Regions from separate parts of the Paenibacillus sp. FSL R5-192 genome, predicted to be linked through region 3. Evidence: riboswitches for the same ligand, from Rfam matches in the RefSeq annotation. Region 3 holds a riboswitch; each other region holds the start of a gene.

Evidence for each region. A riboswitch is a leader RNA that binds a small molecule or an ion and turns the genes downstream of it on or off. The one in region 3 is predicted to bind thiamine pyrophosphate.
Region 1: it holds a riboswitch for thiamine pyrophosphate, as region 3 does, so the genes downstream of both, C161_RS21690 (ABC transporter ATP-binding protein) here and C161_RS26630 (thiamine phosphate synthase) in region 3, are expected to answer to the same signal.
Region 2: it holds a riboswitch for thiamine pyrophosphate, as region 3 does, so the genes downstream of both, thiC (phosphomethylpyrimidine synthase ThiC) here and C161_RS26630 (thiamine phosphate synthase) in region 3, are expected to answer to the same signal.

The regions. Positions count from the first base shown of each region.
Region 1 covers NZ_ASPR01000043.1:345,307-349,597, reverse strand. Annotated here, with positions in the region: gene C161_RS21700 (ABC transporter substrate-binding protein) at 1-461, opposite strand, end outside; gene C161_RS21695 (ABC transporter permease) at 629-1,456, opposite strand; gene C161_RS21690 (ABC transporter ATP-binding protein) at 1,446-2,210, opposite strand; TPP riboswitch at 2,369-2,471, opposite strand; gene C161_RS21685 (radical SAM/SPASM domain-containing protein) at 2,690-3,565, shown strand; gene C161_RS21680 (pectate lyase) at 3,913-4,291, shown strand, end outside.
Region 2 covers NZ_ASPR01000005.1:57,369-61,659, forward strand. Annotated here, with positions in the region: gene C161_RS03275 (hypothetical protein) at 1-343, shown strand, start outside; gene thiC (phosphomethylpyrimidine synthase ThiC) at 875-2,659, opposite strand; TPP riboswitch at 3,077-3,190, opposite strand; gene C161_RS03285 (IclR family transcriptional regulator) at 3,340-4,083, opposite strand.
Region 3 covers NZ_ASPR01000049.1:313,791-318,081, reverse strand. Annotated here, with positions in the region: gene C161_RS26640 (hypothetical protein) at 1-357, shown strand, start outside; gene C161_RS26635 (ABC-F family ATP-binding cassette domain-containing protein) at 496-2,046, shown strand; TPP riboswitch at 2,122-2,231, shown strand; gene C161_RS26630 (thiamine phosphate synthase) at 2,458-3,123, shown strand; gene thiO (glycine oxidase ThiO) at 3,141-4,291, shown strand, end outside.

The DNA.
Region 1 (4,291 bases), on a different contig from region 3:
CTTACGTTGCCATTCGCTTCGGTCAACAGATGCACAAGCGGGTGCCGAACAACAGCAGCAATGGAACGTACAGGAATGTTCTCGCCACGCGCGAGCAAGATTTGGGGCTGGTAACTTAGGGCCAGATCAATTTTTCCGGCAGCAACAAGTTTGAGCGAATCATTGGTATCCGCAGGCATCTGAATATCGAGATCCAGACCTTGGTCTGCAAAGTATCCTTTTTCCTGAGCCACATAGATGAAGGAGTGTACTGCATTCGGGTACCAGTCGAGCATGATAGACAGTTTATCTTTGGTGTCTGATGCAGGTTCGGTTGCAGACGGATCTGTTTGCTGTGTATTGGTTGCCGAATCTGTTGTTGGCGTATTTTGGCTATTGTCTGTGGTGCTGCATCCGCTAACGATCAGCAAAAGGCTAATGAGTATGATGGGAAGCAGGGAGTATATACCTTTGTTATTCATAAATGAAGTTCCTCATTTCATCGTTTTGATTTGTAGAAAATGGGCAACAGCATGTTAACGATAATGTGACAATGAACTGATTGAAGATGTTGCTGAAATTGTGCATAAGATATGTTTTGTTTTGAAGATTGTAACTACTGTATTTACATCTAATTTCTGTCTAAGTATTATCCAACCTTTCTTTTGCCTCCATGACGATGACGCCGTATGTTAAACCGTTTCTCCAGCCAGGTAATCAGTACAAACAAAACGATCCCAAGCAGGGATAACAGCAAAATGGCGGCAAACATCGCATCCGTGTTCATGTTGCTGGACATACGACGGCTGAAGTACCCTAGACCTTTGCTACCACCGAGCCATTCGCCAATCGTTGCCCCAACCACGCAGTACACCACAGACATCTTTAGCCCCGAGAAAAAAGAGGGAAGTGCCAGCGGAACCTGGAGTTTGCAAAAAATATCCCACTTGCTGGCGCCCATGGTGAGCAACAGTTCACGCTGCTCTGGATCGCCTTGGCGGAGTCCATCGTAGGTACTGACCACAATGGGGAAGAATGCGATTAAAAATACCACGGCGACTTTGCTCCACAACGTGTAACCAAACCACAGGATAAATACGGGGGACAAGGCAATCAACGGTATGGTCTGACTGATCACGATGAAGGGATACAATGCCTTTTCAATCGATCGGTTCATATGCATGCCTGTTGCCAGCGTAATTCCAGTCACTATGGACAAGACAAAACCAACAACAACCTCCATAAAGGTAGCAGGCAGATGGATGGTCAACAGCAGACGGCGATGCTTAACCAGTGAGCTTACGATGGCCGTGGGTGCAGGAATGATGAAGGAGGGCACCCATCCCATACGCACAATCACTTCCCAGATCGCCAGTAATAAGAACATGAGCATAATGAACAGACCATATTGGGAAAACGACCTCGAGAGCCACTTTGAACACCACGTCCAGACGCTAACCTCAGCTCTATCGTGCATGCAATTGTTCCTCCAGTTGTTGCCTCATCTGCACGAGAGCCGGTTCGTAGATCATGTCCGAATGCCTTGGGCGTGGTAAAGGAACCGTCATCTCCTGCAACTGCTGACCTTGCCCTCCTGGAGTTAACAGAATGATACGGTCACTTAACAGCAGGGCTTCTTCGATGTCATGTGTAATGAACATCACGGTTTGGCCAAAGCTCTCCCACAGCTCCAGCAACCAGCGATGCATTTCTCGTTTGGTTAATGCGTCGAGTGCACCGAAGGGTTCATCCAGCAACATGAGCTGCCCGCCTGTAAGCAAGGTACGAAGCAATGCCACCCGCTGCCGCATGCCGCCGGACAATTCATCTGGATAGGCCTGTTCATAACCCGACAGGCCGAACCTTGCCAATCCAGCTAGGATGTTGGCACGTAACTTGTCCTTGTCCTGTCGGCCTGGTGCCAACTCGGAAGGAAGCATGCAGTTCTCCATGACGGTACGCCAGGATAACAGCAGATCTTTCTGCGGCATATAGGCGACTCGTCCGAGCCGTTGTCCGTGCGGTACATCAGCAATATCGATGGTGCCGACGGTTGGCTCATGCAAGCCTGCGAGTAGCTTGAAGAGCGTGCTTTTACCTGACCCGCTGGAGCCAATGAGCGAGACAAATTCTCCTTGTTGGACCTTAAGCGACACATTGGCGAGCACGGGTGAATCCTTTTTTTCAGGAAAAGCGAAGCTAACGTTCTCAATGGTTACATGGTTGTTCATCTGATCCTCACCCCCTTGATGTCAGACTGCTGGAATAACAACGGCATCCTATACTCTGCAAAAGGAACAAAAAAGACCCACCCATTTCCGGAGAAATGAGTGGGTCTGTAAGTTAAATCCGCAATTTATCTTCACATACATGAAAAAAATCCGCTTACTAAAAGGCCGCTCCACTTCCCTCCGCTGGTATGATCCAGATCAGGTTCAAAGGGTCCGAATAATCATATTCGTCTCAGCCGCAAGGCTCCCCTAGTGCAAAAGTTCAAGATATGCAGTTGTCTGTTCAGCATATATCACTCGAACATGAACTGTAAAGAGGCAGCATGATGGAATTCTTGAGATGAACTTGGAGTCAGACCCGAACAACTGAACAATTTACCTGGGCTCCCTAACCCGATATAATAGGGGTGGCGCATATTGGCCGGATCACAAAATGCAGGTGGGATTGTTCTCCCTCCTAGGCAGAATGGGGACCCGAGTTGAAAACGTTCAAAAAAGTATATATTGAGATCACGAGTATCTGCAATCTGGCATGCAGCTTCTGTCCGCAGACACAGCGTGCCAAAGGATTCATTGACCCTGAAGTCTTCAACAATATACTGGATCAAGTTAAACCACACACCAATCATATTTATCTACATGTCAAAGGCGAACCCTTGTTGCATCCCAAAATAGATTTGTTGCTCGATTCCGCACATGAGAAGGGACTCAAGGTGAACATTACAACGAATGGTACACTGCTGCCCAAGACTCAGCATAAATTGCTTGGCAAACCGGCGCTGCGGCAGATGAATTTCTCCCTGCACAGTTTCGATGGGCATGAAGGTTCAACAGACCGTGACGGATACCTGCGTCATATTTTGTCCTTTGTACACGAGGCCGTTAAGCACAATGTCATCATCTCATTTCGGTTGTGGAATCTGACACAGGATAACTTCACAAATGCTCAGATGAATCGAAATCGGGAGACCCTTGAAGTATTGGAACGTGAGTTCAATCTGGATTTCCGCATTGAGGAAAAAGTAGTTCCAGGCAGCGGGGTCAAAATTGCCCCGAATGTATACCTGAATCAGGACCATGAGTTCCAGTGGCCGAGTCTGGATGCACCTGAAGATGACGGCAAAGGCTTCTGCCATGCACTTCGCGGTCAGGCAGCTGTGCTTGTAGATGGAACGGTGGTTCCATGCTGTCTCGATGGCGAGGGTGTGATTAACCTGGGTAATGTGCACGAGAAGTCATTCTCGGAGATTATTGAGGGTGAGCGAGCGAACAATCTGGTATATGGCTTCTCCAAACGCGAAGCTGTAGAAGAGTTGTGTAGAAAGTGCGGTTATCGTCAGAGATTTGGAGCCTGATATTTTATATCAGCAAGCCAGAAGACATTCAAGATCACACATTTGGAGACAAATGTAGTGGTCTTTCTTTGTTATTGGGGATTAAGTGAGGGGTACATACGTTACAAATGAGCATACCAGAGGTTGATATCAGCATATTGCTTGAGAGACCTAGCATGCAAAAAATGCCGATATGACAGGGATTGTACGATGTCATGATATATCTGATCTAATGATTATTCTAGTTACCTTCCTTATTTGGTAGGATTAGGTTGTTGGTCGGACAGAGGTGCACCTCTGGCGAACTTCCAGTACAAGCCCAGGCTGTACATTACCAAAAAACGAGAGAATAAGGGAGGAATAAAGTTATGAAAAAAATGTTGACGTTGTTACTGTCCGCTGGTTTGGTTGCTTCTATATTTGGTGCAGTTCCGGCTGCGGCTGCGCCTACGGTTGTAAATTCAACTATTATTGTTCCAAAGGGCACGACCTATGATGGTCAAGGCAAAACATTTGTAGCTAATCCTTCCACACTTGGCGACGGATCTCAAGCAGAAAATCAGAAGCCAGTCTTCCGTCTGGAGGCAGGGGCCACGCTCAAAAACGTAAACATTGGATCACCAGCTGCTGATGGTGTTCACTGTTATGGCAACTGTAATATATCGAATGTGGTCTGGCAGGACGTGGGCGAGGATGCACTGACATTGAAGTCTGCCGGAACGGTTAACATTACCGGTGGGGCAGCGT
Region 2 (4,291 bases), on a different contig from region 3:
GGCAACTATTGAAGGAACGATGGCACGGTTGAATCAGGCATTACAGCAAGAGGATGAGAACGGGCAACTACACGTTGCCAAGACCTCTCAGACGGAAGCGGTGTGCATCCCTGGGACATTTGAGTTGATTATGCGTGGAGATCAGCAAGGGTATCTCGAAGCGGTACGAGAAGGCTTACAGCAGATTGCTGAGCAGTACCCGGGTAAAGCGGTAGTGGCGGCCCAACTGTCTATGGCTCCCGCTGCTGCACAGGTTACAATAGATCGCGGTATTCCAATCCATAGCCCTCTGGCATTGCTTGCAACGTATTTGGAGAAGAATTTGGGCCTGGCTCGACAGTAGTAGCGGATTTGGAGTGAAATATTACAATCACTAAAAAGATGTGAAAACTACTATATCGACTCCTTTTGCAAAATAAAAATGCTCTCGAACAAGAGCATTTCAAATGGTATAATCACTTTGTACAGCCAATTTGTGGTGGGAAATAGGCTTGCCTCCAGTGGGAGGTGATCCTATGAACTTCTCTTTTAACGACGTAATCGTGTTCGCGATGTTAATTATTGCGCTCCTGACATACATCGATCGTAAAAAGAAGTGACCCGCCACAGGTTGACGGCCTGACGGGTCACTTCATCTGAACTTGCTGCACTCGGAGGAATACCCACCGCAAATGCTGTGCAGGAGTAGCCATTGGCCTGGCTACTCTTATTGGTGTTTACTTACATTCATTTTATTAAACATCTGCTAGACAATCAACCATAATGCTGATAAAAAGTATCAGGAAGCTGATCAATAAGATGAAGAAGACGACATGATAGCAGTATTCTCACCTTCAAACGATGTCAGACTGCCCAGCTTGCGCTGTACCGGCGCCTAGGACCGTGTCCGATATTCCTCGGCCTTTTCCTGCATCCCGGCAGCTACAGCCTCATTCTCGGACAACCCCTTGTCTGCGGCAAAGGCACGAATGTCCTGCGTGATGCGCATGCTACAGAACTTTGGTCCGCACATGGAGCAGAAATGAGCTTCCTTGGCCCCTTCTGCTGGCAGCGTCTCGTCATGGTAGGATAATGCCCGTTCCGGGTCCAGTGACAGGTTGAACTGGTCCCGCCAACGGAACTCGAAGCGTGCCTTGGACAATGCGTCATCGCGGCGTTGAGCACGCGGATGGCCTTTCGCCAGATCGGCGGCATGAGCTGCGATCTTGTAGGCGATGACCCCTTCCCGCACATCATCCTTGTTGGGCAGGCCCAAATGTTCTTTTGGCGTAACATAACAGAGCATGGACGTGCCGAACCAGCCAATCATGGCTGCCCCAATGGCGGATGTGATGTGATCATATCCTGGCGCAATGTCGGTCGTTAGCGGCCCAAGTGTGTAGAACGGTGCTTCTTTACAGATCTCCATCTGCAAGTCCACATTCTCCTTGATCTTATGCATCGGCACATGACCCGGGCCTTCGATCATCACCTGCACATCATGCTTCCATGCGATCTGCGTCAGTTCCCCAAGCGTGGCCAGTTCCGCCATCTGAGCTTCGTCATTCGCATCGTAGATACTGCCTGGACGAAGTCCATCTCCCAGTGAGAACGCCACATCATACCTTTTCATAATCTCGCAGATTTCTTCAAAATGGGTGTATAAAAAATTCTCCTGATGATGCGCAAGGCACCATGCTGCCATAATGGAACCACCCCGAGACACAATACCTGTCATTCGCTTGGCGGTCATGGGGATATAACGCAGCAGTACACCTGCATGAATCGTAAAGTAGTCCACGCCCTGCTCTGCCTGCTCAATGAGTGTGTCACGGTACAACTCCCAGGTCAGCGCTTCCGCTTCGCCATTCACCTTCTCCAGCGCCTGATACAGCGGCACCGTACCAATCGGCACAGGTGAATTGCGGATAATCCATTCCCGGGTGGTATGAATGTTTTTGCCTGTGGACAGATCCATCACCGTATCCGATCCCCATCGTACCGCCCAGGTCATCTTCTCCACCTCTTCCTCAATGGAAGAAGATACAGCAGAGTTACCTATGTTGGCATTGATCTTCACGTGAAAATGACGACCGATCAACATCGGCTCACTCTCCGGGTGATTGATGTTGGATGGCAGAATGGCCCGTCCACTCGCCAGCTCCTGTCTCACAAATTCCGGCTCCACGCCTTCACGAATGGCGGCGAATTCCATCTCAGCCGTAATGACTCCCTGTCTCGCGTAGTGCATCTGAGTCACGCAGCGTTCTGGCTGTGCCCGCAACGGTTTGCCTCGTAATCCGGGGTACTCTTCAGCGCCAGCTCTCTTCCCTCCAGGCTTTAGTCCGTTATCCTCCGGTTTAACTGTACGGCCTTGGTAAGTTTCGACATCGCCGCGCTCTGTGATCCAACGTGTGCGCAGGGATGGCAGACCTGCACGGATATCCGCATGGAATGCAGGATCGGTCATGGGGCCGCTCGTATCGTAGACACGCAGCGGTTCGTTATGCTCCACCCCTTGGGGAGTATTCGTGTCATGAAGGGCTATCTCACGCTCCGGTACAGCAATGTCCGGCCGTGAGCCCTGAATGTAGACTTTGCGGCTGCCCGGAAAGGGCTGAACCCGTCCGGCCGCCCCTGTTTCCTTTTCCACCTGCTGACCGTTATGTTCCTGTTCCATCGCTTGTTGTCCCGTTTGATTTCCTGTACTCATGTTCACTTGTCTCCTCCTCAGTGTTCGTCGCTTGTTTGGTTGGTTTCATCATTAGCTCGCTTACGTACCTGTCCCAAATCATGCGCAATGCAGAGAAGAAAGAGCGATCCTACACCAGACCAGGGGAGACACTTTTCATGTACAGTTAACAACAGACGGAGGCTGCCACAGATCATCGATCTATAAGACTTCCCTCCTCATCCAAGCCCACTTCCGCAGGTTATCGAAAAAGAAGCCCATAAAATCCGCGCTATATCGCCCGTTCCCTGTATATAAAAAAGCCGGTCCCCGAAGGAACCGACTTTTATGTCCATCACCAATAATGCACCTTCATGCAGCTCCTTAACGGAGCCCTACAAGGGTCACATCATGTGGTGGTTGTGGTCATATCGCCGATTACTTCCCTACGCTGGTATGATCCAGATCAGGTGCAAAGGGTCCGGAATCTCATGCGATTCCGTCTCAGTCCGGACAATTCGGACTCCCCCAGTAACGTTAATAAGTTGCGGCTTACATAAGCCGCCGTTCATATTCAATGAAGCTGGCCCCGTTGGGCCGTCCATTACAGAGTAGCGCAACCGGAACATAAAAACAACCTTTATATTCCAAATCATCAAACTCTATTGGAGAAAAAACTTACATCAACATCAGGATAACATGAGCCCCATTTGCGTAGCAGCATCCTTCAACACAGGTGCGTATTCATGCAATGTCTCCTGCGAGAGTCGACTGACAGGTCCTGAGACCGAGAGCGCAGCTGCAATATTGCCTCTGCGATCCATAATCGGTACAGATACCGCGGCAGCTCCCGGCTCACGTTCCTCATAACTCGTCGCATATCCGTTATCCCGGATATCTCCCATCTGCGCCAAATACACCGCGGGATCAATAAACACCGGCCATTCCGGCCCGTTCATCAGTTCTTCACGATCCTCGTCCGTGGCAAACGCCATCAGGACTTTGCTGGAAGCGCCCACAGACAGCGGGAGTCTAACACCCACTGGAGCGACTCGGCGGATCGCCTGATCACTTTGCACAGCTTGAATCCGTATCCTTTCACTCCCATCACGCAGGTACAGACTCACGGTCTCCCCCAATCGATCTCTCAGTCGCTCCATCGCAGGCAGCAGCAGAATAGCGGGATCATCACTGCGGGACATGTGAGCTGACAGCTCCCAGATTCGGATGCCAAGTCGGTACTTCTCTGTTGCTGCATCGCGGATCACGAACCCTCGATCCTCCAGCGTAGCCATCAAACGATGCACTGTACTTTTGTGCAGGCCAATCTGGCTGGCAATTTCGGTGAGTCCCAGATCACTGCGTGTGGTAAAACATAATAATATATCCAGCGCCCGTTCCACAGCCCGGACGGTTAACTTGCGATCTTCCATGGCATAATGCCCTCCTCATGTTTCATCACATGAAACTTGGTTACATAAATTATATGAGAAACGGTCTCATCTGTAAACCAAAAAGAGCCAAATTCAAAATAGGCCAACGTGTAAATTTTTCCTTTTTATAAGACTTAATCCCCTGTAATTTACACACTAAGGTAATGTTACCCATATATCTTAAGAACTATATAACAATTGCGTAACA
Region 3 (4,291 bases):
GATCTGGCTGATGTGATTAACCGCCATAATGAGTTTGCCAGAAAGAACGGTATTTCCTATACGTTTACGATGCCCCTGATTGCGCAGGAAGATTGGTACAACTCCATTAACGATACAGGGATTATGGCCTTTATCCAAGGTATAGGTGTGGGTGACCAAAAGATCAACAATTATGCGATCGGTGGAGGCAGACTTGTGAAGAAAACGGCCATCGTAGGTGGGGTAGATCCTTTAACGGGTATCAAGTACTACTATCCCTCCACATGTGGTAATGGTTACCGTGCTGAAGAGGTGTTTACAGACGCAAGACAAGCAGCTGCACAAGGCTATTTCGAATATAAATGCTCTAATCGTTAGGGTAGCCTGTATGACAAAATCATGTAAGAGGTTCCTGAACTGTTTACATTACTTTCAGAAAAGACGGGACCTGTGCTAGAATAGGGTTTCGGAACAATAATAAAAGTAATGTCTAATAGATAGGAGCAACCTCATCTTATGAGTTTATTGTCAGTAGAGAACGTAAGTCACAATTTTGGAGATCGCACGTTATTTAAAAATGTATCGTTTCGTTTACTTGCCGGAGAGCGTGTAGGACTTGTTGGTGCCAATGGTGTGGGTAAATCCACATTAATGAACATCCTTACCGGTAAATTGCTTAAAGATAGTGGAAAAGTGGAATGGACACCTAAGGTCCGTTACGGATATCTGGATCAGCACACGAAGCTTACCCCAGGCAAAACCATTCGTGACGTTCTTAAAGATGCTTTCCTTCCGTTGCTTGAATTAGAAAAAGAAATGATGAATATAACGGACCAGATGGCAGATGCAGATCCAGATAAGCTAGAGCAGTTGCTGGAAGAGATGGGCGATATTCAGGAACAACTGGAACAGGGCGACTTTTATCTGATTGACGTAAAAGTGGAAGAGATGGCCAATGGACTTGGTTTGTCCGCAATTGGTCTTGATCGGGATGTCGCAGCTCTAAGTGGTGGACAACGTACAAAGGTGCTTCTTGCCAAGCTTCTGCTTGAGAAGCCTACAGCCCTTTTGCTGGATGAGCCGACCAACTACCTGGATGTAGAGCACATTGAATGGTTGTCACGTTACCTGAAGGACTACCCTCATGCGTTCCTCTTAATCTCCCATGACACGGAATTCATGAATGAAGTAGTAAATGTCATTTATCATTTGGAATTTGCCAAATTAACGAGATATGCAGCGAACTATAACAAGTTCCTCGAGATGGCTGATATGAATAAAGCCCAGCATATTGATGCGTACGAGAAGCAGCAAGAGTACATCAAGAAACAGGAAGATTTCATTCAGCGTAACAAGGCACGTGCTTCAACTTCTGGTCGAGCGAAGAGCCGGGAGAAGCAACTGGACAGAATTGAACGTATTGATCGTCCAGATGAAGCGGCCAAACCAACGTTCAAATTCAAGGATGCCCGCGCGAGCAGCAAAACGGTCTTTGAGGGCATTGATTTTGAAATTGGATATACGTATCCTTTGCTGCCTAAAATGACAATGACAATTGAACGTGGTGAAAAGATTGCCATCGTAGGTTGTAATGGTGTGGGTAAATCGACACTGCTGAAGACGATCTTGGGAAGAATATCTCCACTCAGTGGAAAAACCTTTTTGGGAGATTATCTCGAAACGGCATATTTTGAGCAGGAAGTTCGTGCTGGGAATATCACGCCGATTGAGGATGTCTGGAATGAGTTTTCACATTTGACCCAGAATGAAGTCCGGGGTCATCTCGCTCGTTGCGGGTTGAAAAATGAGCACATTACCCGTCCGCTTAACATGCTGAGTGGTGGAGAACAAGCGAAGGTTCGTTTATGCAAACTCTTGATGCGTGAAAGCAACTGGATTCTATTCGATGAGCCGACGAACCATCTGGATGTAACAGCCAAAGCGGAGTTGCAACGTGCCTTGCAAGAATTTAAGGGAACGGTGTTGCTGGTATCTCATGAACCTGATTTTTACGAGGGTTGGGTCACCAAAACATGGAATGTCGAAGAATGGTCTGAGAAAAACTAGACAATTCAAGCAACGTTTAACAGAAATGAACAGTGACAAAAAAATCCTTCTATGGTAACATAGGCTACAACTTCATATGAACACTAGGGGGGCCGCACGATGTGGCTGAGATGGAAGAATGCGATTCCGGACCCTTTGCACCTGATCTGGATCATACCAGCGTAGGGAAGTGGCGAGCGCGTTTCAGTGAATGACGTGAGCAAACGGCAATTCGAAAGAATTCAACCGTCTTGCTTAGTAAATTGAAACATGCAGTTGCGTGTATAACGTTATGGCTATAAGGTCTATAGCTTTATTGCACGAAATGAACTGTATGTATCAGTCAGTCATCTGGTCCTATAATTAATACGCAGCCACTCCCCTACGGGAGTGGCTTTTTTGTGTTTTCATAGCATTCACGCATGGAAGGAGATGAAAAGTACGGTAATTTATCATGAACGTGTACACGGATCATTTGAACTGCATGTTGTATCTACGGGTGCAGGGGATCAAGCATCTTTTGTAAAAGCTGCAAAGGACGTTTGGCCATGGGTGGACTACATCCATATACGAGAGAAACAACTCTCGTGGCAACAAAAGATCGGTTGGGCTAAAAGTCTGCGTGGTGTTGGCGTTCCGTCTTGTCGCATCGTTATCAATGGTTCAGAACTGCCACCACAGAATGACATCTATGGCGGTGTACATTGGGGGCAAGAGGCTATACGTAACTACAACCCTGCTGTTATAAGCAATGTCCAGCGAATTCGTCTGGGTGTATCTGTTCATTCAATCGATGAGGCAAAAATCGCTGAAGAACGGGGAGCCGATTACCTTTTCTTCGGGCATGTCTACTCAACCAACAGTAAGCCTGATCTTGAACCAAGAGGATTATATGCTCTGGCTGAAGTGTGCTCTGCTGTCTCCATTCCTGTCATGGCGATTGGGGGCATCGAACCGGGGAACATTCACGCTATTCGCTCTGCAGGCGCACAGGGAGTCGCTGTGATCTCGAATGTGTGGGCGAGCGATTCCCCGGATCGGGCCGCTGCATCGTTAAGGCAGGCTATCGTTGTTGCTACAGAAAGTCTGAGTCGCTGAATCAAGGAGATGAGAGGATGAAAAAGATCATTACTGATAGACCGGATAAGATTCATGCAGAAACGATTATTGTAGGCGGAGGTATTGTTGGATGTGCCATTGCGTATGAGCTTGCTTCCCGTGGACAGGATGTGCTGTTGCTGGAGCGTTCGGCGATTGCAGGAGGCACTTCTTGCGCGGCGGCTGGAATGCTAGCGGCAGATAGTGAGGATTTTGCTCATCCTTTGATGGCTAAGCTTGCCAGGCTGAGTAGACAGTTACTTATCGAGCAACAGGTGCTAATGGCTACACTCAGTGAGGTAGAGACTGGCCTGCAACGCCAAGGATTCCTAACTCCTTTTCGTTCATACAGTGAATCAAGTAGCTATAAGGACAATCGGAAGTCTGCGTTGTCTGCTGATGAGGTGTGGTGGGACCGTTCCGTTGTGCAACAGGAGGCATCATGGCTTAACAGAGATACGTATGGAGCCTACTACAGACCTTACGAGAGTGAGATTCTTCCAGTCCATCTAACGAAGGCATATGCTGAATCCGCTCAAGCATTGGGAGCACGGGTTATGGAGGACATACAGGATATACGTGTGCAAGCAAACGAACACGGCGTGCAGGGGATCACCACATCGATCGGTGAGATGAAATGCAAACATGTCATTATAGCGGCTGGATTACAGAGTGAAGAGTTGATGAGACATGTGAATCTGAGCTTGCCTGTGTGGTCGGTAAAAGGTGAAATAGCCGCCGTTCAGTTCTCAGATGAACATGCAGGGTACAGACCTGATAGAACGGTGTATGCAGAGGATATCTATATTGTTCCCAAAGCCAATGGAGAGGTTTGGCTCGGGGCAACCAGTCTGCCAGGCAGAACGGATTTGAACGTTTCTGTACAGGGTGTTCAGAAGCTATTAACAGCGGCTACCCACTGGGTGCCTGGGATGAAGGAAGCACAATTTATACGAGCGTGGGCAGGCGTAAGACCGGCAACTCCCGATGGACTGCCTTATATAGGTGCTTGCAAGAGTATTCCCGGGTTGTTCGCCGCCTTTGGACATTACCGCAACGGTATCTTGCTTAGTACGATAACAGGCAGGCTTATCGCTGAGTTGCTCGCTGGCAAAAGCTCAGAAGAACTCGGAATTGAGGCGCTGAGCCCTGAGCGATTGAACAGAAA